4 regions of the Pseudarthrobacter sp. W1I19 genome follow, and region 2 is predicted to be linked to each of the others. Evidence: riboswitches for the same ligand, from Rfam matches in the RefSeq annotation. Region 2 holds a riboswitch; each other region holds the start of a gene.

Region 1 (5,777 bases), 420 kb from region 2:
CGTGGATCTCCTCAGTGCTGTTTCCTGGACGCCGCGGGGCGCCAAGAAGATTGTAATGCGGTTAAAAGAACAGTGGAGCGGACCCTCAGGCCCGCTCCACCGCTTCAGAACTGGTTGTTACTCTGCAGCTGCAGCAGCAACGATGTTGACGACGCGACGACCGCGGCGGGTGCCGAATTCAACGGCGCCCGGGGTCAGGGCGAACAGGGTGTCGTCGCCGCCACGGCCAACGCCGGCGCCCGGGTGGAAGTGGGTGCCGCGCTGGCGGACGATGATCTCGCCGGCGGAAACAACCTGGCCGCCGAAGCGCTTTACGCCGAGGTACTGAGCGTTGGAATCACGACCGTTGCGAGTGGAGCTCGCGCCCTTTTTATGTGCCATTTGAAATGCCTGCCTCTAAATTCTGGGGATCTGCTGAAAAACCTGAACAGTAACGAAGGTTACTGGATACCAGTGATCTTGACCTTGGTCAGTTCCTGGCGGTGACCCTGGCGCTTCTTGTAACCGGTCTTGTTCTTGAACTTCTGGATCACAATCTTCGGACCACGGAGGTCGTTCAGGATCTCAGCTGTAACAGTTACCTTGGCCAGGTCAGCAGCGGCAGTGGTGATCTTGTCACCATCAACCAGGAGCAGCGCGGGCAGCTGAATGGTGCTGCCAGCCCCACCGGCGACGCGGTTCAGGGTAACGAAGTCTCCAACGGAAACCTTCTCTTGGCGGCCGCCTGCGCGGACAATCGCGTACACCACTTGGGAACTCACTTCTCTCGACGTTTATAACTAAATTTGCGTGCGGAACCGACTATCAAAAGCCTGGTTTCTCGCTGTGCCTCAACGCCGTGGGGTCGTAACCCAAGTGTTGGCGTAAGCACCGAAGATCTAGATTACGCTAATTTTGTCTTCGGCCGCAAATGAGGCTGGTTCCCGGCGGGTTGCTGTGATAGGTACCACAGTCCAGGTCCGGCGTCCGCACCCTGCCCCACCATAGTACCGGCCCGCACGCCGGCGGTTGTTCAGGCGTGCAGCCGCGGCGCGTCAAAGAAGTCCACTTCCAGCCGGCAGGACTGCTTGAACGCCGTGATCATCGCGTCCCTGTCCGCCGCCGAGGCCGTACGCCCTGCCTCATCCACGATGGCAATGGCCTGGCGGGTGGCGGCGGCGAAGCCCTCGTCAGCGTAGGTGCGCAGCCAGGCAGCGTACGGGTGCCCGGCAGGTTCGCCGGCGGCGAGGAACTGGGCGTGCAGGGTTGCACCCACCTCTGCGTACAGCCAGAAGCAGGGCAGGACCGCTGCGGCCAGCACTGCATAACTGCCCGACGCCGACGCGGCCGTCAGGTGGTCAACGTAAGACTTCGTCACCGGGCCAAGTTGCGGCCGGACGGCGCGGGTGCTCAGCCAGGAGCGGTGCAGCTCCGACTCGACCTCCAGGCACTGACTGGCAGACCCGGCCCAAAAGAGCTGTTCGGCCTCGGTGGGCGCCAAGGCACTCGCCCGGGCAAGCACCCGTGAATAGCCGTTCAGGTAGATGGCGTCCTGCGCAAGGTAGTACGCGAACTCCTGCTCCTGAAGGCTGCCGGAGACCAGGCCGCGGATGAAGTCCAGGGCGTAGATATCCTCCAGGTCCGGCTGGGCCTCGCTCCAGAGCCGGGCAGCGAAGCTGCCCTCGGAGGGAATGGGCGGCAGGTGGTGGAAGTGGTGCACCGGGCCGTTGCCGGTTCCCACCTCCAACGTTCCGGAGGCCTCGAGGGCGCCTGCCAGCCAGGGCTTGACTTCACGGAGCGACGCTTCCCAGTCCCCCACCCGCGCCTGGACAGTGGCCATCGCGGAGGACAGCGAACAGCCGGTGCCGTGGCTGTTCCGCGTTGCCACCCGTTCCCCGGGCAACACCACCACTTCGCCGGACAGCAGGCCCGCGGTGTTGACCAGGGCATCCGGGCACTCGTTGCCGTCCAGGTGGCCGCCCTTGACCAGCACGGTGGCCCCGGTAGCTGCGGAGAGGGCGCGTCCCTGTTCCAGGGCTCCGGCCCAGTCCTCCTGTACGTCGCCGCCTACCAGCATGGCGAGCTCAATGAGGTTGGGGGTGATGAGGTGGGCCAGCGGCAGGAGTCCGCGCAGCGCGGCTTCGGCGGACTCCTTCAGGAGCCGGTCGCCGCTGGTTGCCATCATCACGGGGTCCAGGACCACGACGGCGGGACGGACCCTGCGCAGCCAGTCCCCCACCGCTTCGATCACCTCGGCGCTGCCGAGCATTCCGATCTTGACCGCATCAATGCCGATGTCGTCGCTGACGGCGTCCAGCTGCGCGGCCAGGAAATCGGCCGGCGGCACGTGGACAGCCCGGACGCCATGGGTGTTTTGGGCGGTAAGGGCCGTGATGGCGGCCATTCCGTAGCCGCCGAATGCCGCAATGCTTTTGAGGTCGGCCTGAATGCCGGCACCGCCGGACGGATCAGAACCGGCAATGGACAGCACCCGGGGCACGGGACGGCCGGGCGGGGTGAGGGCGGGGAACGTTGACGATGCGGTTGATGGGGTGGCAGTGGGCATTGCAAGAGTCGCAGACAAGAGACATCCCTTCGCCGGTGCTAGCCGGACAGGTTCAACGGGTGTGGATCTCAGCCGGCTCTCTGCGCGGCACCCCGTGTCGGTTCCCCAGCCTAGCTTTTTTGACCGGTGAAGACAGAAGGTGACACATTGCGACCCGCACCGCGGCCCTTACGCCCTGGGCCTTGGAACCGTCCGGGCGCAGACACAGGAATGCCCGGCCGGCCACTGGTGTGGCTGGCCGGGCATTGCCTGCTGATCGTCAGCGTTGCTTGCTCCTTAGAGCTCCGAGGCCGGAACCCCTACGCCGAGGATGATGGGCGCTTCGGCTGCCTTGGTGGCCGGCTTTTCGGTGCCCGCCGGCTGGGGGGCCTTCGCCTCATGGGAATGGCCTGTGCCGCCCGCAGCCACGTTCTCATGCTGCTCCACGGTGGTTTCGTTCGCAGCACCCTGGGCACGGCTGGCGCTCCGGTGGCGCCGGGGCCGACGCTGCCGCGTCTGCTCGAGCGTGTGGTCGCTGTAGTCCTTCTCCGGCGCCTCGGCGCGCTGGGGAGCGGGCTGGGACTGCTGCGCCGGCGCCGCCTGCTCCGCCCGCGGGTTCTGCTCCTGCGCCTGCTCCGGTTCGGCCTGCTCCTGCCGCGCTTCCGTGTCCGGCTGCGCTTCCGGTTCCGTGGCCGGCTGGCCAAGGTGGGCGAACGCTTCGGCAAGCCGGTCCAGGGTCAGTGCCGGCCGAGGCTGCTGTTCCTCCGCGTGCTCCACAAACGGCAGCACGACCTTCTCGCCGCCGAAGGTCAGCACGGCAGCCGGACGGGTATCGGCGTCGCGCTTTTCAGCTGCCGGCGCGGGAGCGGGCTGCTCCCCGGCCGCCTGCTTGGCTGCCGCCACCTCGTCGTCGTGCAGGTGCGCTGCGTGGGCAGCGGCGGCGATGTTGGCCAGGGCCAGCCTGGTGGCTTCAGCCTTGGCGTGCCGTTCGGCGTCCGAGGGGTCGGGGTGCACGGTGTGGATCTGCACGGCAGCAGCCGGTGCTGCTTCGGGCTGCTGGCCGCCGCGGCCCCGGCGCCGCTTACGGTCCGGGCGGGCACCGGGCTGGTTGTTGTCCGGGCGCAGGCTGTCAGGGCGGTGACCTTCGTTGCGAGCTTCCGGTCGGCTGTCCGCACGCTGGACGTGGTGCTCGGCGGCCACGATGTTGGCGCGCCGGTGCTCCACGGGGTCGTCGTGGGTAACCACGCCGCGGCCTGCGCACGCTTCACACTGCTCGCCGAACACTTCGAGCAGCCCGGTGCCCATCCGCTTGCGGGTCATCTGGACCAGGCCCAGCGAGGTGACCTCAGCCACCTGGTGCTTGGTGCGGTCGCGTCCCAGGCATTCGACGAGCCGGCGCAGCACAAGGTCGCGGTTCGATTCGAGGACCATGTCGATGAAGTCGATGACGATGATGCCGCCGATATCGCGCAGCCGGAGCTGGCGGACCACTTCCTCGGCAGCCTCAAGGTTGTTTTTGGTCACCGTCTCTTCGAGGTTTCCGCCGCTGCCGGTGAACTTGCCGGTGTTGACGTCCACCACGGTCATGGCTTCGGTGCGGTCGATCACCAGCGAACCGCCGGAGGGCAGGAAGACCTTCCGCTCCAGCGCCTTGTGGATCTGCTCGTCGATGCGCCAGGCGGCGAAGATGTCCTGGTCCTTGGTCCATTTCTCCAGGCGGCCCACCAGGTCCGGAGCCACGTACGTGACGTAGGCCTCGATGGTGTCCCAGGCTTCCTCACCGGAGACGATGAGCTTGGAGAAGTCCTCGTTGAAGACGTCGCGGACCACCTTGATGGTGAGGTCCGGTTCGCCGTAGAGCAGCTCCGGGGCAAGGATCTTGGTGGACTTCGACTGGCTCTCGATGCCCTCCCACTGGGCGCGCAGCCGGTTGATGTCGTGCGTCAGCTCTTCCTCGGACGCGCCCTCTGCAGCGGTGCGGACAATGACGCCGGCCTGCTCGGGAAGGCGATCCTTCAGGATGCGCTTGAGGCGATTTCGTTCGACGTCGGGCAGCTTGCGGGAGATGCCGGTCATGGAACCGCCGGGCACGTATACCAGGTAGCGGCCGGGCAGCGAGATCTGGCTGGTCAGGCGGGCGCCCTTGTGGCCCACGGGGTCCTTGGTCACCTGGACCAGGACTGTGTCGCCGGACTTCAGGGCGTTTTCGATGCGGCGCTGCTTGCCCTCGAGGTTAACGGCTTCCCAGTTGACTTCACCGGCGTACAGGACGGCGTTGCGGCCACGTCCGATGTCCACGAAGGCAGCTTCCATGGACGGCAGCACGTTCTGGACCTTGCCCAGGTAGACGTTGCCGATCAGGGAGTCCTGCTGCGTCTTGGACACAAAATGCTCGGCCAGGACACCGTCTTCGAGGACGGCGATCTGGATTCTGTCGTCGCGCTGGCGGACGATCATTTGCCGGTCCACGGATTCGCGGCGGGCCAGGAACTCGGCTTCGGTGATAACGGTGCGGCGGCGGCCGGTATCGCGGGATTCGCGCCGGCGCTGCTTCTTCGCCTCCAGGCGGGTGGAACCCTTGACACTGGTGACCCGGTTGCTGACCGGCGCCTCGGTGACGGGGCGCGGTGCGCGCACACGGGTGACGGTGTTGGGCGGGTCGTCTTCCCCGCCGCCCGTCAGCTCAAGGTCCTGGTCACCGCGGCGGCGGCGGCGACGACGGCGGGAGGTGACACCGTCCTCCACCTGCCCTGCAGACTCCTCGTCGGCGTCGTCGGAGGCATCGGCGTCGGCCTCTTCGCTGCCTTCGAGATCAGCGTCTTCACCCTCGCCCGGACGGCCGCGGTTACGGCGGCCCCGACCCCGGCGCCTGCGGCGGCCGTTGGCGTCATCGGTGTCAGTGTCCTCGGCTTCGTCCTCGCCGGCTTCCGCGGCGGCGGCAGGTGCCGGACGCACGACGGTGCTCAGGTCCGGGGCCTGGAACAGCACAGAGGTGGGGGAAGCGGGTTCCAGGAACAGGGAGCCGAAGGGGCTGGCTGGAGCGGCGGATGCCTGCTCCTTAGCGGCTGTTTCGGTGGAAGCCCCTGCCGACGCCTGTGCAGGCGGCTGCGCGGCGGGAGTCTCTTCTGCGGGCTCTTCCGCGGGTGCTTCTTCCACTGCAGCCTTGCCGGTCTCATCGGCAGGCGGTACGGCGGCGGCTGGCCCGGCAGCAGTTTCCGCTGCTGCGGGTTCTGCGGCAGATTCGGTTGCGGCG
Region 2 (5,777 bases):
GGCTTGCCCAGCGCTTCGGTCTGCAGCCGGAAATGGTTCAGCGAGCGCTCATCGGGCGATGGCATGGTGCGCAGGATGCCCACTTTTCCCGTGAGCATAAGGCGGGCGGCTGCCATTCCGGTCATCAGCGAGATCTGGGCGTTCCAGTCCTCCACGGGAAGCTGGGGAGCGGCGGCGATCCGGTAGCTGCCGTCGGGCAGCTGGACGATCTCCTGGTCGGGCATGTTCAGGCTGGCGCCGCCACGCGCCCGCTCCAGTTCCACACGCTTGAGCCCCACCTCTTTGAGGAGCCGCAGCACCGGCGGGGCCGTTCCGGCGTCGAGTTCCGACTGTGTGCCCTTGTAGCTGAGTTTGGCCCGGCTGCGGATACGGGCCCGCCTGACGGCGACGGATGTAACCTCCGCGGCGCTGTCCAGGCGGAAATCCCAGACGAATGCAGAGCAGTCCTGGTCCGGAAGGAGGCTGCCGGCCTGTTCGCTGATGATTTCCGGATGCAGCGGGATCCGCCCGTCGGGGACGTAGAACGTCTGTCCGCGGCGCCTTGTTTCCGCGTCCAACGGTCCGCCGGGCATAACGAATGCGGGCACGTCGGCGATGGCATAGAGCACGTGGTACCCGTCGCCGTCGGGCTCGATGAACAGCGCCTGGTCCAGGTCGGTGGAGGAAGCGGGATCAATGGTGACGAACTCGACGGCGGTCAGGTCGTAGGCAGGCAGCTGCAGGGATTCCACGGCTGCTTTCGCATCAGCCACGGCGTCGTCAGGGTAGGCGCCGGGCAATTCCAGTTCGGTCCGCAGCGCACTGAGTGCCGCCTCGAGCGCGTTGTTGTGCTCGTGGACGTTGGGAGCCAGCCGATGGTGTGACACGAAAATCAGCCTAACTCGAATTCCGGCGATAATGCAGGCATCCGGGCCGGGAAGGGCGCGACGGTAAAAGCAGGGTAACGAGCGTCAGCAGACGGAATCGGCAGTGGGCCGCATCGCCAGTGGCCGGGGCAGCCTCAGGAACCGGGGGCATCCAGGGCCGCGAGGAGCGATGCGGCGGCGGCTGCCGGATCGTCGGCTTCCGTGATGGCCCGGACCACCACGATCCGGCGGGCGCCTGCTTCCACCACCTGCTCAACATTGCCGTGGTCAATGCCCCCGATGGCAAACCAGGGGACACCGCCGTCGGACTGTCCTTCCTGCCCCGCAGCACTGGCAGCCGCGGCGGCGTACTTCACCAGCTCAAGCCCGACGGCGGCCCGCCCTGGTTTGGTGGGCGTCGCCCACACGGGGCCCACGCAGAAGTAGTCCAGCCCCGCGGGCCCGGCGGCTGCCGCGAGGGCTGCGTCCACCTGCTTCGGTGCATGGCTGGACAGTCCGATGGCTGCATTGCCGTTGAGCAGGGTGCGCGCGGCAGCGAGGGGGAGGTCTTTCTGGCCGATGTGGAACACGGGCGCGCCGGACAGCACGGCGATGTCAGCCCTGTCATTGACAGCCCACAGCCGGCCGTGGCGCTCCGCGGTTTCCTTCAGCATGGCCAGGAGTTCCAGCTCCTCCGCGGCCTCGATGGTTTTGTCCCGGAGCTGGATGATGTCCACGCCGCCGGCAAAAGCGGCATCTACGAACTGCCCGAAATCGCCTCGGTCCTTGCGGGCATCCGTGCAGAGGTACAGGCGCGCGGAGCTGAGGCCGTTGCTGATTTTGGTGGTGCTGAGGACATCGGTGCCGGCGGCAGGAGTGTGGGACACATTCATGGGGGCAAGCCTAGTTCCTCTACACTTGCCTCGTACTGCGGGAGCCCGCGGCAGCTGTCACAAAGCGCCGGGCTGAGAGGGCGTCAGAGCCGACCGCTTGACCTGATCCGGCTAGTACCGGCGTAGGGAAGGAGACACATGGGCGCACTATCTGGCCGCGGCGCAACGGAACAACAGGCCGCGCGCGCCGGCGGCACCGTCCGGGCCGATGTCGCCGTGATTGGCGGCGGAGTGACCGGCCACGGCATCGCCTGGGAGGCACAACGCTCCGGACGTTCCGTGGTGCTCATCGACGACGCCCCGGGTTCCGGGGCCAGCTGGGCGGCCGCCGGAATGCTCGCCCCCGTCAGCGAACTGCACTACCAGGAGGAGGGCCTCCTGGAGCTGATGCTGGACAGCTCGACGCGGTGGCCCGCTTTTGTTGCCGGGCTACGGGCAGCATCCGGTGCTGATCCGGGATACATCACGACGCCGACCCTCGCCGTGGGTGCCGACGCCGCGGACCGCCGGGCGCTGATGGACCTGCGCGGAGTACAGCAGGCCAACGGACTCACCGTGGAACCGCTCACCGTCCGCGAAGCCCGCCGGAGGGAGCCACTTCTAAGCCCGGCCATCGCCTGCGCGCTGGACACCCCGGCCGATCACCAGGTGGACCCAAGGCTGCTGGTGGACTGCCTGCGGCGCGCGCTCGCCGGCCACCGCGGCCAAGGCAGCGGCAGCGACGCGAACGGGACCAGGGACGAGGGTGCCAACAGTGGGACCGGGGGCGATGGCACGGCTGTGGCCGGCGCCGCCGACGGCTACTCCGTGCCGGACAAAGCACGAGGGCTGCTGTGGCAGGACGGGGCTGTTGCCGGCGTGCAGTTGGCCGGTGGCGGAACCGTGCTGGCCGGCGAGACCGTAGTTGCAAACGGGCTGCAGGCGGCGGAACTGGAGTCCCTCCCGGAGGGTCTGCACCTTCCGCTGCGGCCCGTCTATGGGGACATCCTGCGGTTGGCAGTGCCCCGGCATTTGCAACCGTTGGTGGCGTCCACCGTCCGCGGACTGGTGCGCGGGGTCCCGGTGTACATCGTTCCCCGCCGGGACGGCACCGTGGTGATCGGGGCGACCCAGCGTGAAGACGCGCCCTCCGCGACCGACGCCGTTTCTGCCGGCGGCGCCTACCAACTCCTCCGCGACGCGCAGGTGCTGCTTCCCGCCGTCGCCGAACTCGAACTGCTCGAATGTACCGCCCGCGCCAGACCTGGAACCCCGGACAATGCCCCGCTGCTGGGGCGCGTGCCCACAACGGAGGGCGCGGGCCAGGCCGGCGGACACACCCCCGGGCTCATCATCGCCACCGGGTTCTTCCGGCACGGCGTCCACCTGACGCCGGCCGCAGCCGCCATCTGCCGGGACCTCCTGGACGGCCACGAGGACCCCCGCTGGGCGCCCTTCAACCCGGCCCGCTTCAGCGGGGTACCTGCACCCGCCGCACCTACCCGCTTCCCAACCGGCCACCCGAGCCACCAACCGCCCACAAAGGAAACAGTATGAACATCACCTTGAACGGAACCCCGCACCCAGTGCCGGATGGTGCTTCCATCACGCAGCTCGTCAGCCAGGTCACCGGCCGCCACCTCAGTGCGGACGGGCAGGCCACGGATGGCCAAAAGCTCGGTGTGGCCGTGGCACACAACGCACAGGTAGTGCCGCGCAGCCAGTGGTTTGCCACTGCGCTCGCGGACGGCGACGAGGTCGAACTCGTCACGGCCGTGCAGGGAGGCTGACCCATGGGCGGAACCATCACCACCTCAACCTCCCCGGCGCTGCAGGACCCGCTGGTCATTGACGGCGTCGAACTGGAATCCCGGCTCATCATGGGCACCGGCGGCGCCCCCAGCCTGGACGGCCTCGGCGCTGCGCTCCTCGCTTCCGGCACCAGCCTGACCACCGTGGCCATGCGCCGCTACTCGACCGCGGAATCAGGCTCGCTGTTCCAGCTGCTCGTGGACCACGGCATCCGGGTGCTGCCCAACACCGCCGGCTGCTTCACAGCCCGGGACGCCGTGCTCACGGCGGAACTGGCCCGTGAAGCGCTGGAAACCGACTGGGTGAAGCTGGAAGTCATTGCCGACGAACACACCCTCTTGCCGGACGCCGTGGAACTGGTGGACGCCACTGAGCAGCTCGTCAGCAGAGGCTTCAAGGTGTTCGCCTACACGAACGACGATCCTGTCCTGGCCCTCCGGCTCGAGAACCTTGGCGCCACGGCTGTAATGCCGCTCGGATCACCCATCGGCACGGGGCTTGGCATCCTGAATCCGCACAATATTGAACTGATTGTGTCCCGGGCCTCGGTTCCGGTTGTGCTCGACGCCGGCATCGGGACGGCCTCGGACGCAGCCCTGGCCATGGAACTGGGCTGCGACGCCGTCCTGCTGGCCACGGCCGTGACCCGGGCCCAGAATCCTGCGCTCATGGGGGAGGCCTTCAAACACGCGGTAATCGCCGGTAGGCTGGCGAAGACGGCCGGCAGGATACCGCGCCGCGAACATGCACTGGCGTCGTCGGCCATGGAAGGCCGGGCCGAGTTCCTCTAGCCCTTCCGGCCAAGCGGCGGCCCGGGCATGCGCAACGCACAAAGGAGCAGCCATGTCCAGCAAGGACGTTCTTTCCCCCGAACGGCTCGAGGACGCCCTGGCAGTCCTGCCCGACTGGCGCTATCGCGGCGGCGCCCTCCTCACCGTGTATAAAATGCCGACGTCGGCTGCCGCGCTTGAGCTGATGGCCGCCGTCGGGCGCCTTGCCGAGGAACAGAACCACCACCCGGACCTGGACTGGCGGTACAACAGGGTGTTCCTCCGCTACACCTCCCATGACGCCGGGGGAGAGGTGACCGCGCGCGACGTCGGAGCGGCTGAGGCAGTCAGTGAGGCCGCCGCCGCGGTCCATGCCGTTGCGGAGCCCGCGAAGCATCCAGCAGCCGCCTGATCATGCCGCGCGTTCAAACGCCTGTGACCACTGCCCAGGGCAGTGGTCACAGGCGTTTAGCGTTGAGGGTGCCGCCGGTTAGAGCCGCAGGATCGCGGTGAGCCGTTCCAGATCCCGCTTGGCCCGGACGCGGCCCAGGAAGATGACTGCCGCCACGGCCGCTGCTGATCCGAGCACCATGGGAAGGACCCACGGCATCCAGGTCAGCCCCGGACGGTACCCGAAACCTGCGGCCATCAGGATGATCCAGCTCAACGCTCCCACGGCCACGGCGACGCCGGCCGGCACGCCAACCCCGTATTTCGTATGGCGTTTGTCGTTGGCCCAGACGATGAAACCTGCGGCGGCTGTCACCAGCACCACGATGGTCAACGAAAGCATGGCTCTCCTCGGAATAACCGCCCTGTCCGGACGGCAGCGGCTAGAACTGGCCGAAACCTACGCGGCGCTGTTCTTCGGCGCCGATTTCGACGTATGCCAGGGCCTTGCCGGGAACAATGATCAGGCGTCCCTTGTCATCCTTCAGGCGCAGGTCACCGCCGTTGCTGATGGCTTCCTCGACAACCTTGGCCACGGAGTCTGCGTCCTCGTTTGACTCGAGCACAATTTCGCGGCCAACGTTCTGAACGCCGATCTTTACTTCCACAGGGGGCCTCCCAGCCAGTTCACGTTTCTCGGTTATGTCTTATTTGTAGTCTAGGACTCTTTGGGGAAGCGAGAGATTCCGCGCCAAGCTAAACGGTAAATGAGGTCGCTGGCCACATCGAGGTCCAGGTTGCCGTCTGTTTCCAGCCAGTAGCGCGCACTTACCTGGGCCATACCGGCAAGCCCGCGGCCCAGCAGTTCCGCTTCCAGATGGGGAAGTTTGGTGTCCTCCGCGATGACGCGGGCAATGGCATCCGCGAACGTCCGGTTGAAAGTCTCCAGCCGCGAGCTGACATCGGGATCATTGATCAGGTCAGACTCGAAGACCAGCCGGTGGGCCTGGTCATCGTTGGCGATGAACTGGAAATAGGCGCGCATAACGGCCTGAACGCGTTCATCGTTGTCCGTAGTCGAGTTCAGC
Region 3 (5,777 bases), 1.2 Mb from region 2:
GGCCATGCAAGCAGCAGGACTACGGCAAAGCATGTGCCTACATGTACGGCTATGCCAAGGCGTGGGATGACGCCTACATCCGCGGCATCAGCAACCCCGCCGGCTATGTCTGGTGGCTGGACGTGGAAACCGGAAACAGCTGGTCCACTTCGGACAAGGACGCCAACCGTGCAGTCCTGGAGGGCATGACGGCGTTCTTCCGCAGCATCAACGCCCAGGGAGTAGGCATCTATTCGACAGGCTCCCAATGGAGCCAGATCGTGGGAACCGTCAGCAGCTCGAGCAACCTGTACTCACTGCCCAGCTGGCTGGCCGGGGCACGCACCGTGACCGGGGCCAAGGGCAACTGCTCCAACCCGCCGCTGACTGCCGGCGGCAAAGTCAGCCTCACGCAGTTCGTGTCCCGCGGGTTTGACTACGACTACTCCTGCTTCTGAGATTCATCCCAAAGCCCCCACAACCTCAGGCCGGCCGCCTGCGCTGACACACAAAAGTCAGGCCAGACCCCGCGTCAACTTCCCAGCCACACCATATTCCAGGTTCCTGCCCAGAGGGCAGCTGCAAAGGCTGCACCGGCCATCAGCACCCCGGCGCCCAGCACCCAGGCATCCAACCAGCTGTATGTAGACTCGCGCGCCCACGTCCGGGTTCCGCCACCGAAGCCGCGCGCCTCCATGGTCACGGCCAGGCGCGACGCACGCCGGATCGCCTGGACCAAGAGTCCGAAGCTCTGCCCCAGCGTCGCCTTCACCCGCTGCAGCACGTTGCCCCGCGAGCCTACTCCGCGCGCGCGGCGGGCCATGCCGATGGTCTGCCACTCATCAGCCAGCAGTCCCACCAGGCGCATGGCTGCCAACGTTCCCAGCACGAACCGGTGCGGGAGCCGCGCCTTTTGCGCCAGCGCGTCGGCCAGGTCGGTGGGGTCGGTACAGCTCATCAGCAGCACCGCAGGCAGCGCAATCGCCAGCCCGCGCAGCATAAAACCGGCCCCCAGCTCCAGCGATCCTTCACTCATGGTCCAGAGGCCGACGTCGATCAGCGTCTTTCCGCTGTCCGGCGCCAGGATGGAGGTGCTCCAGCCGCCCACGGCGGCGGCGATGATCAACGGCCAGCCGCGCTGCCAGAGCAGCGTGAGAGTCAGCCCGGCCAGCGGGAACAACATGAGCTCAAAGACGAGCGCCACCGAGGCGGATACCCAGTCAATGGAGAGTGCCAGTACCGCGGTCACCAGGAACACAGCAGCGAACTTGCTCAGCGGGTTGGCTCGGACCAGCAGGGCGCGGTTTGCCTGCAGGGTCATTTCCTGCCTCATGATGCAGCCGCCCGCGCCGCAGCCATCCGCAGCTCCGTCCCGCCCAGGGCTGCCGTGAACTCGGCATCATGGGTCACCGACACCACTGCAGTGCCGGCATCGAGGAGTTCGGACAGGAACGAGGCCAGCTCGGCCCAGGTGTTGGCATCCTGGCCGAACGTGGGTTCGTCCAGGACAAGGACCTGGGGATGCGCGGCCAGGACCGTGGCCACCGAGAGCCGCCGCTTTTCCCCGCCCGACAACGTATAGGGGTTGGCGTTAACGAGCTCCGTCAGCCGCAACCGCTCCAGCAGCTCGTCCACGCGCTCTTCCCCGTGGCCAAGATGACGCGGGCCGAAGAGGAGTTCGTCGAGCACTTTCCCCGTGACGAACTGGTGCTCCGGCTCCTGGAATACGGTCCCCACGCGTTCGATCAGCTGCTCCGCCTTCCACCGGTAAGGATCAATCCCGGCGCCCCGGCTCAGCGCCAGGGTGGCGGAGACCTTGCCGGCAACCGGCTCCAAAAGACCGGCAAGAGTCAGGGCAAAAGTCGATTTTCCTGCCCCGTTGGGACCCGTGATGGCGAGCGCCTGCCCGGCGCGGACCTGCGCGGAGATGCCCTGCTGCACGGGCACCGGGGGCAGCTTCCGGAACCCTTGTCGACGGGCACGGCCCCGCGAAACCGCCAGTTCCTCCGCGGCGAGGAGGAGATCACCGGTCCCGGGAACCGGGCTCTCCGTGCGCTGCCTGGTTTCCGGAACGTAACCCGGCACCCAAACTCCTGCGGAGATAAGCATGCTCCTGGCCTCGCTGAGCACCCGGTCCGGCGGCCCGTCCAGAAGTACGGCGGACTCCGTGGACGAACCGGGCTGCAGCACCACGATCCGGTCCACCAGGTCCTTCCACACGGACACCCGGTGCTCCACCACCACCAGGGTTGCCCCGGTTTTCTTCAGGCAGCGCGCCACGGCGTCGCGGACCTCCAGCACCCCGGCAGGGTCCAGGTTGGCTGTCGGCTCGTCGAGGAGGATCAACCCCGGCCGCATGGCAAGGATGCCCGCGAGCGCCAGCCGCTGCTTCTGCCCGCCGGACAGGGCCGACGTCGGGTGGTCCAGCGGCAGGTGGGACAGGCCGACGTCGTCCAGCGCCTCGTGAACACGAGTCCAAATTTTGTCGCGAGGTACGGCGAGGTTCTCGGCGCCAAAGGCGACGTCGTCACCCACCCGGGAGAGGACCACCTGCGTCTCCGGGTCCTGCTGCATCAGGCCGGCACGGCCGCGCTGCTCCCGGGGAGAGGCCCTGTCAACCAGCAGCGAACCGGACTCGTCGGATTCGCCTGCCTCGCCGTCGTCGTTAACATCGCCCAGGACTCCCGCCAAGGCATGGAGGAGGGTGGACTTGCCCGCGCCGGAGGGGCCGAGGAGGAGCACGCGCTCCCCTGGCTGGATGTCCAGGTCAAGGGCACGGACCGCAGGCTTGGCACGTCCGGCATGCCGCCAGCCCCAACCGCGGGCGCTGATGGCAGCCGGACGCACCGCAGCCGACGCCCGGTGATGGGAGGGAGCTGTCATCAGGAGAAGACTGGCTCCGTTGCTGCCTTCCGCGAGGCAAACGAGCCCAGGACTCCGGTCTTCGCCAGGCCGCGCGTGGCGATCCAGGACAGCGCACCGGCGATAACCGCTCCGGAAATGGCTGTGAAGATGATGTAGGCCAGCTTGTCGCCGCCGGAGTAGGCGATGTTCCAGCCCCACGGGGCGAAGGAGTCGTTCAGGCCGCAGAACAGGCCGGCGCCGGCACCGGCCAGCAGCGATACCGGCAGGTTGAACTTCCTGTACACGAAGATGGCGAAGATGATCTCTGCGCCCAGGCCCTGGACAAAGCCCGAGAACAGAACTGAGGCACCGTACTGCGACCCCATGAGGAGCTCGCCGGTGGCTGCGACGGTTTCGCAGAACAGCGCGGCGCCCGGCTTGCGGATGATGAGCATGCCCAGCACGGCGGGGATCATCCAGCCGCCGGCGATCAGGCCGGTCAGGGGCGGGTAGACGGCGTTCATGGGAGCTGAGACTGCGGCGGATCCCTGGGACCACGCCCAGAAAATGACGCCGCCCGCGACGGCGATCAAGGCCGCCACCACGATGTCCACGACGCGCCAAGACTTGCTGGTGGTCTTCTTTACTGCTGTTGTTGCCATGTGATCCTCCTGAGGAACAGGAGGGGAAAGCGCGGCAAGGGCACTGACTGCCGTTGCCGGACTTCGAGAACTCGACTCCCTTGCGCCGGTACTAACCGGATCAGGTTCGAGGGTCTGCGGCTGTCCGCACTCTCAGCGCCCACCTGCGGATCCTGGCATGGCCAGTGATGCCCGACGGCGGCGCTCCCCTGTCGTTGAATGATTCTGTAGGTAGATAAATTGCCCTGCTGGGCGTGGTCCAGTTTACACCGGCGGAGGGGTAGATTGTGGGCCATGACCGCCAATTTGCCGGATGTGACCGAGTTCGATCCCGATTCCGATGACACCCAGCCTGAAGGCTCCCTGCAGGCCCTCATCGCGCGGATTGAGGGAGAAATCCGCGAGCTCCAGTTCCCCCGGTTTTCCATCGACGACGCACTGAACCTTGGACTGCTGCTGGTGGAACTTGGCAAGGAGGACCAACTCCCCATCGCCATCGACATCACCAAGGGTGACCAGGTCCTGTTCCATGTAGCCCTGCCCGGAGCCACCCCGGACAACGAGCACTGGATCCGGGCCAAGCAGCGCACCGCCGCCCGCTACGAAGTGCCGTCCCTGCTGGTGGGGCTGCGCGGACGGCTCCGCGGCGGCAGGATCGAGGACCACGCCTGGTTCGACCAGAGCCGGTACGCGGCCCACGGGGGCTCCTTTCCGGTGTATGTCGCAGGGGTGGGCGCTGTGGCCACCGTGACTGTTTCGGGGCTTCCCCAGGTGCAGGACCACAACCTGGTGGTCCGGGCCCTGCGCGAAGTTCTTGGTTCCATGGGCGCTGACTAACGCCGTCCAGGCGGCAAAGTTTCGGCGGCGGGGAGGGGCATCGTGAGCAGTCCGTTGGGGGAAAACCAAGTGCGGGCTGCGGTGGACAAGGCAGAGGACGAGATGATCTACATTGGCCCCGACCATCCCTACTATCCCCTGCTCGCAGAACTTGTGGCCGCCGTCGGGAAGGCCTGGCAGCAGGGGTATGAACAGGGCCGCCACGGTGGGCACCACGCCAACCCTTACGCCTGGAACAGCCCAGAGGAGTGAACTCCGGGTAGAAAGCGTGCTTAGCTTTTATTAGTAATCATGCTTACTATGTTGTTCCCGGCTTTTGAGGAGTACAGCATATGGCGGTCAGCACCCGCGCCACCGAAGCGAGGACGGGCCTGCAGAAGGCCACACTTGCCACGGGCATCGTCTTCCTGCTGCTGGGGATTTTGGGATTCATTCCGGGCATTACCGCCAATTTCGATTCCCTGGGCCTCGCCGGACCCGGCTCTAAAGCAGAGCTGTTCGGCATTTTCCGAGTGTCAGTGCTGCATAATGCCGTCCACCTCGCATCCGGTATCGCGGCCCTGGTGATGGCCGGGACGCACCGGCAGGGGCGGAACTTCCTCATTTACGGGGGCGTCGCCTACCTCTTCCTTTGGCTGTACGGCCTGCTGATGGGCGATGACCTGCCGGCCAACTTCCTTCCCGAAAACAATGCGGACAACTGGCTGCACCTGGCATTGGGGCTGGCCATGATCGCCCTTGCCGTCCTGCTGTCGCCAAAGACCGTTCCCGCCACAAAGACCTTTCCCGCCAGCCCGGCCATGGACCGCCCGGTGCTGGACGCGGACGAGCACGACCAGACCTGAACGCCCACCGAACCCGCTGTCGAAGACGCAGCAGCGCCGCCCACCCAAAGGAGCACCATGAAGATCCCCGAACCTCGAGGTCCCATCACCAGAGCCCTCTTTCGGGCCCTCACCTGCACGCTCGGCAGTGGCGAGGGTGCCGCCGCCGTCGAGGAACTGCGCCTGCTGGCCGCACCCGAAGTGGCAGCTTCCACTGACATCATTGGTGACGACGACGTCCAACTGGCCCTCTTCTGCCTCTACGAGCTGCACTACTCGGGGCTGGAAGGGATCAGTGACGAGTGGGAGTGGGAACCCGGGCTGATCCGGGTGCGCCGCCTCATGGAGCGGCCGTTTGAGGCGGCGCTCCGTTCCGCCGCCTCCGCCGCCGGAGAGATCACCCTTCCGCCCGCCGCGGAGCTCACCAGCGACGCCGTGGCGGACATCCTGTTCGGCCTCGCTGCCAGCGACACCGGGCCCAGCGTCTCACGCTTCGTGGCCAAAAAGGCGACGCTGGACCAGCTCCAGGAGTTCCTGGTCCACAAGTCCATCTACCAGCTCAAGGAAGCGGACCCGCACACCTGGGCCATCCCCCGCCTCACCGGCAGGGCCAAGGCTGCCCTCGTGGAAATCCAGGCCGACGAGTACGGCG
Region 4 (5,777 bases), 320 kb from region 2:
AGGACTTCCAGCGCGAGTTCGTCCGTCGCGTCTACGCCACCGACCTGCAACAGCCCGCCACGGTCGAGGAAAAGCGTTCCGCCAGGCGGCTCCGGCTGCAGGCCCCGGCCTGGGAAGCGCCGCTGCACATTGTCCCCGGCGTGCCCACCCTGGTCCTCACCGGCGGATGGGAGCCGCTCTACGAGGAGATCGCCGGGTACCTGCGGGAGACCGGCGCCCTGCACCGCACAGCGGCGGGAGGGCACCGGCCCCACGACTCCGCGGAGGGGGACCGCATCATCCGGTCCTTCATCCGGGACGTGGGCAGGGTGCAGGCACCCTGGGCGTCCTGAGGCGTCAGCTGCCGGAGGGGACGCTCAGCTCCGGAAGGTAGACCTTGCCGCCGGCCGCCAGGAATTCCTCGCTTTTCCCGCGCATGCCCGCCGCAGCATCGGCCAGTGCCGCCTGCGCCGCCGCTGAACCGTACTCATCCCGGATGTCCTGGCTGATCCGCATGGAGCAGAACTTGGGGCCGCACATGGAGCAGAAGTGGGCCGTCTTGGCCGGCTCGGCAGGCAGCGTTTCGTCATGGAAGGCCTCGGCCGTCACCGGGTCCAGGGACAACGCGAACTGATCGCGCCAGCGGAACTCGAACCGCGCCTTGGACAGGGCGTCATCGCGTTCGTGCGCGCCGGGGTGGCCTTTGGCGAGGTCTGCGGCATGGGCTGCGATCTTGTAGGTGATCACCCCGGTTTTGACGTCATCTTTGTTGGGCAGGCCCAGGTGTTCCTTCGGCGTGACATAGCACAGCATGGCGGTGCCGTAGCGGGCGATCTCGGTGGCGCCGATGGCCGAGGTGATGTGGTCATAGCCGGGGGCCACATCGGTGACCAGCGGCCCCAGCGTGTAGAACGGAGCACCCTTGCACAGTTCCTGCTGGCGCTCCACGTTTTCGCGGACCAAATGGAACGGGATGTGGCCGGGGCCTTCCACCATCACCTGCACGTCGTATTCCCAGGCCCGCTGGGTGAGCTCAGCCAGCGTGTCCAGTTCGGCGAACTGCGCGGCATCGTTGGCGTCCGCCGTCGCCCCAGGCCGCAGGCCGTCACCCAGGGAAAAGGCGACGTCGTACTTGGCGAAGATTTCGCAGAGCTCGTCAAAGTGCGTGTAGAGGAAGTTTTCCTGGTGGTGCGCCAGGCACCAGCCGGCCATGATTGAACCACCGCGGGACACGATGCCCGTTACGCGGTTGGCCGTCAGGGGCACGTACCGGAGAAGGACGCCGGCGTGGATGGTCATGTAGTCCACACCCTGTTCGCACTGCTCAATGACGGTGTCTCGGAAAATCTCCCACGTCAGTGCGTTCGCCTCCCCGTTGACCTTCTCCAGTGCCTGGTAGATGGGGACGGTTCCGATCGGCACCGGGGAGTTGCGGATGATCCATTCCCTCGTGGTGTGGATGTCGTCGCCGGTGGACAGGTCCATCACGGTGTCCGCGCCCCACTGGGTGGCCCACTGCAGTTTGTCCACTTCCTCGGCGATCGAACTGGTGACGGCCGAGTTGCCGATGTTCGCGTTGATCTTCACCAGGAACGCCTTGCCGATGATCATCGGCTCGGACTCCGGGTGGTTGATGTTGTTCGGAATGATGGCCCTGCCGGCAGCCACTTCACTGCGGACCAGCTCCACATCGCAGTTCTCCCGCAGTGCCACGAACCGCATTTCCGGGGTAATCACGCCCTGCCGTGCGTAGCGCATCTGCGTGACGGTTTTGCCGTCGACGGCGCGGCGGGGCACCGGCCGCCCGCCCTTCCACTCGGCGCTCGCCGCCCCGCGGCGGACGGCAGAGCGGCCGTCGTCGAGCAGGTTCCGCCCGCGTCCGCTGTAGGTTTCCGTGTCACCACGGGCTTCGATCCACTCCGCGCGGAACGGGGTGAGGCCGCGGACCGGATCACTGCCCGGACCGCCGGTGCGGTAGACCCGGAACGGCCCGTTGGGCTGGCCGTTCGGTGAATCCGCCAGCTCGATTTCCGTGACCGGCACCCGGATCCCGGCTGCCGCATCTTCGACAAACGCCAGGGAATGGGACTTCAGCGACTGCGTGACGGGTGGCTGGTCCTGGCCTCCGGACGGGCCATCGGCCTGAATTTGGGCAGGGTTAAGCTGTGCATTTGGTGTACTCAAGGAATACTCACTTCCTTCGCCGGCATTACCCGGACAGGTTCAACGGTCGCAGGCTGCGTCAGCCCGATCTCAGCCCCTGCAAGGGCACCCGTGTGGTCACCAAGAAGCTACCACAGCTGTTTCGAAAGGGCCGTGTCACATCCGGTGGTGCTAGCCTGTCCGGGCGGGAAAGCGAGGCAAATCCATGGCAGAGATCATCCAGTTCAACGGCGCCGTCCTGACCGGGCCGGACACCGAGGCACACGGGCTGTGGTCCGTGGACGGCAGGCTTACCTTCCGGCGGCCGGCGGCAGGACCGGACAGGATCCTGGACGGCTGGGTGCTGCCGGGATTCGTTGACGCCCACTGCCACATCGGCCTGGGAACCGGTGGCGCCGTTGACGGGGCGACGGCGGAAGAGCAGGCAAGGACCGACCTGAATGCGGGCACGCTGCTGGTCAGGGACGCGGGTTCCCCCGCAGATACCCGCTTCCTCCAGGACAGTCGCAGCGCGCCGGTGCTGATCCGCGCCGGCAGGCATGTCGCCCGGACCGGCAGGTACCTGCGGGGCTTCGCCGAGGAAGTTGAGCCCAGCGGCCTGGTGGAAGCTGTCCGGAAGCAGGCGCGCGACGGCGACGGCTGGGTCAAGCTCGTGGGGGACTGGATCGACCGCGGCGCCGGTGACCTGGCGCCGTCGTTCCCAGCCGCCGTCGTCAAGGACGCCGTCAAGGCTGTGCATGACGAAGGTGCCAGGATCACCGCGCACTGCTTCGCCGAAGAAACACTGGACCAGATGCTGGACGCGGACATCGACTGCATCGAACACGCCACCGGACTGCTGCCGCGGCACCTTCCGCGGTTCGTGGAGCAGGGCGTTGCCATGGTGCCCACCCTCATCAACATCGCCACTTTCCCGGACATCGCCGCGCAGGCGGAGCCCAAGTTCCCCCGGTACGCGGCCCATATGCGCGCCCTGTGGGAACGGCGCGCGGAGCGGGTGCTGGAGGCCTTCAACGCCGGAGTGAAGATTTACGCCGGGACGGATGCCGGCAGCGTCATCCGCCACGGCCGGATCGGTGATGAAATCCTGGCCCTTCACCATGCAGGCCTGCCTGTGGCCGCTGCCCTTGACGCGGCCTGTTGGGGCGCCCGGAAGTGGCTGGGCGCTGAAGCACTCGAGGAAGGTGCCCGGGCCGACGTCGTACTGTGCCGGGAGGATCCTCGGCAGGTTCCAGAGGCGGTGCAGGAGTTGGCCCACGTGGTGCTGGGCGGGCGCGTCGTCCGCTGAGACTTGGATAACCTGAAAACTGCTTGGAATAAATTGAAGCTTCAAGTAATTTTAATAGTGACAGGCCCGCCAACCCGACGGGCCCCAGCACCGGGAGTTTTCAATGACTGCAGAAGCCGCCACCCAGGATCTTCTTCCTGCCGATCTCACCATGGGCACCGTGATGCTCAAGGTGGGCGACATGAAGGTCATGACCGACTACTACCAGCGTGCACTGGGGCTTGAAGTTGTGGCCGAGCAGGACGGCGGGCAGTACCTTGGCCGGCTCCAGAAACCGCTGGTCCACCTTGCGCCCGCTCCGGGGCTGAACCTTCCGGGCAGGGGGGAGGCCGGCCTTTTCCACACGGCCCTGCTGTTTGAGAACCAGGCGGACCTCGCGGCCACCATCGCCACTGCCGCCCGGTTTGAGCCGCGCTCCTTCACGGGCAGTGCCGACCATCTCGTCAGCGAGGCCTTCTACTTCACCGATCCCGAAGGCAACGGCATTGAGCTCTACTGGGACCGCCCCCGGCGCAACTGGTCATGGAACGGTACCGACGTGGTGATGGACAGCCTCGCCCTGCCGCCACAGCGCTACCTGGAGCAGCACCTCACCGAAGAATCCCTGGAGCGCCAGCGCGGAACAGTGGCGGGAGTAGGCCACGTCCACCTCCAGGTGGGCGACGTCCAGTCGGCCCGGGACTTCTACGTAGGCACCCTTGGGTTCGAAAAGACCGCCGGCTGGCACGGCCAGGCACTCTTTGTCTCCGCCGGCCGGTACCACCACCACATGGCCATGAACGTCTGGAACAGCCGCGGGGCGGGCCCGCGCAAGGACACTCTTGGCCTGGGTGAAGTGCTCATCGAGGTTCCCTCGGGGGACGACGTCGGCGCGCTCGCTGACCGGCTGAAGGTCGCCGGGGTGCCCGCGCACCACACCGGTGCGGAACTGCGGTTCGAGGATCCCTGGCGCAACAACATCCGGGTCGCAGTCCGCTGAGCCCGGCTGCCAACCCCCCGCGGGATGCGGCCTGCCGGGCACGCTTGCAGCCGGCGGGGGCCTGGCGTTGTACTAGGCTGATGCCGAACGGCCGGCGCGGCAGGTGCCGCTTGCTTGAGCGGCCGCACCGTCGAGGGAACGAGGGAACTTTCCATGGGCTTCACCGAGATCTTTGTTGCCGACCACGCAGGCGCGCTGAAGCGTGCCGGAGTGCTGGACCAGGGCAGCGGCCAGCCGGCCGCGCACGCTGTGCGCATCCCCGAAATCAGCGACTTCGAAATTGAGCAGCTTGGTGATCTCGCCGGCACCGCCGTGCATGCCGGCGGGGCGGACTACGAGCTGACCATGGTGGACGTAGCAAGCGACTCGCTCCTGGCGGTACCCCCGGCCATGGTACGTGCGCTCGCCGACCTTCTGACCTACGAGGTCGAAGGGGAGGGCAATGTCCTGGATGACGTGGCCGAACAATGGGCGGCCCAGGAGGACATGCCGTTCGATTCCGCCCAGGCCCGGACCTACGTCCGGCAACTGGCGGAACTCGCCGGCGGAATCGACGACTCCGAACGCAGCGGACTGTACGTCTGGACCTCCTGAGCTTCGTGCCTGCGGGCGCCGGTGGGGTGTCAAGTCGAAATCCGGGCGCTCATCTGGCACAATAAACAGGTACTCGATCTGCGTGGCCCCTCTCTCCGCGTCCGGATCCTGTCCTTCGAACCCGCAAGTACGGCCCGCCCCACGGGTGCAGAACGCCGGGTTCACCCCCTTTTCTGAAACAGGAGTGACCACAAAAGTGGCCGTAAAGATTCGCCTTAAGCGCTTTGGCAAAATGCGCGCACCGTACTACCGCATCGTCGTCGCAGACTCACGCACCAAGCGTGACGGCCGCGCCATCGAGGAAATCGGCAAGTACCACCCCACCGAAGAGCCCTCATACATCGAGGTCAACTCCGAGCGTGCCCAGTACTGGCTGTCCGTCGGCGCCCAGCCGTCCGAGCAGGTTGCCGCGATCCTGAAGATCACCGGTGACTGGCAGAAGTTCAAGGGCCTGCCGGGCCAGGAAGGCACCCTCAAGACCAAGTCTGAGAAGGCAGCCTTCGTTGCTCCCGAAAAGGGTTCTGTGATCATCCCGGAAGCCATCACCAAGAAGGCATCCAAGTCTGAGGCAGCCGAGGCACCGGCCGAGGCAGAGACCACCGAGGCTGAGTAAATTGCTGGCAGAAGCGCTGGAACACCTGGTCCGGGGAATCGTTGATGCCCCGGATGACGTCAAGGTCAGCTCCAAGAGCAACCGCCGCGGGGATACCCTCGAGGTGCGTGTTCACCAGGAGGACCTCGGAAGGGTGATCGGCCGCCAGGGCCGCACGGCAC

The links. Region 2 has a riboswitch for thiamine pyrophosphate ahead of QF038_RS06290 (FAD-dependent oxidoreductase). Riboswitches for the same ligand answer to the same signal wherever they lie in the genome.
Region 1: linked by a shared signal. The riboswitch ahead of QF038_RS08250 (bifunctional hydroxymethylpyrimidine kinase/phosphomethylpyrimidine kinase) and the one ahead of QF038_RS06290 (FAD-dependent oxidoreductase) in region 2 are both predicted to bind thiamine pyrophosphate.
Region 3: linked by a shared signal. The riboswitch ahead of QF038_RS00530 (ECF transporter S component) and the one ahead of QF038_RS06290 (FAD-dependent oxidoreductase) in region 2 are both predicted to bind thiamine pyrophosphate.
Region 4: linked by a shared signal. The riboswitch ahead of thiC (phosphomethylpyrimidine synthase ThiC) and the one ahead of QF038_RS06290 (FAD-dependent oxidoreductase) in region 2 are both predicted to bind thiamine pyrophosphate.

Annotation. Positions count from the first base shown of each region.
Region 1 is NZ_JAUSZR010000001.1:1,759,045-1,764,821, reverse strand. It holds gene obgE (GTPase ObgE) at 1-1, opposite strand, end outside; gene rpmA (50S ribosomal protein L27) at 118-381, opposite strand; gene rplU (50S ribosomal protein L21) at 441-749, opposite strand; gene QF038_RS08250 (bifunctional hydroxymethylpyrimidine kinase/phosphomethylpyrimidine kinase) at 1,013-2,545, opposite strand; TPP riboswitch at 2,553-2,650, opposite strand; gene QF038_RS08245 (Rne/Rng family ribonuclease) at 2,822-5,777, opposite strand, start outside.
Region 2 is NZ_JAUSZR010000001.1:1,336,400-1,342,176, forward strand. It holds gene QF038_RS06280 (RNB domain-containing ribonuclease) at 1-866, opposite strand, end outside; gene thiE (thiamine phosphate synthase) at 1,001-1,738, opposite strand; TPP riboswitch at 1,766-1,884, shown strand; gene QF038_RS06290 (FAD-dependent oxidoreductase) at 1,877-3,274, shown strand; gene thiS (sulfur carrier protein ThiS) at 3,271-3,507, shown strand; gene QF038_RS06300 (thiazole synthase) at 3,511-4,320, shown strand; gene QF038_RS06305 (4a-hydroxytetrahydrobiopterin dehydratase) at 4,373-4,711, shown strand; gene QF038_RS06310 (hypothetical protein) at 4,790-5,092, opposite strand; gene QF038_RS06315 (DUF3107 domain-containing protein) at 5,133-5,357, opposite strand; gene QF038_RS06320 (TetR/AcrR family transcriptional regulator) at 5,408-5,777, opposite strand, start outside.
Region 3 is NZ_JAUSZR010000001.1:117,435-123,211, reverse strand. It holds gene QF038_RS00545 (hypothetical protein) at 1-437, shown strand, start outside; gene QF038_RS00540 (energy-coupling factor transporter transmembrane protein EcfT) at 512-1,312, opposite strand; gene QF038_RS00535 (ABC transporter ATP-binding protein) at 1,309-2,862, opposite strand; gene QF038_RS00530 (ECF transporter S component) at 2,862-3,485, opposite strand; TPP riboswitch at 3,545-3,685, opposite strand; gene QF038_RS00525 (heme-degrading domain-containing protein) at 3,759-4,301, shown strand; gene QF038_RS00520 (hypothetical protein) at 4,344-4,553, shown strand; gene QF038_RS00515 (DUF4383 domain-containing protein) at 4,634-5,146, shown strand; gene QF038_RS00510 (iron-containing redox enzyme family protein) at 5,204-5,777, shown strand, end outside.
Region 4 is NZ_JAUSZR010000001.1:1,660,186-1,665,962, forward strand. It holds gene QF038_RS07710 (alpha/beta fold hydrolase) at 1-332, shown strand, start outside; gene thiC (phosphomethylpyrimidine synthase ThiC) at 337-2,163, opposite strand; TPP riboswitch at 2,158-2,265, opposite strand; gene QF038_RS07720 (amidohydrolase family protein) at 2,348-3,430, shown strand; gene QF038_RS07725 (VOC family protein) at 3,534-4,409, shown strand; gene QF038_RS07730 (hypothetical protein) at 4,563-5,003, shown strand; gene rpsP (30S ribosomal protein S16) at 5,200-5,616, shown strand; gene QF038_RS07740 (RNA-binding protein) at 5,618-5,777, shown strand, end outside.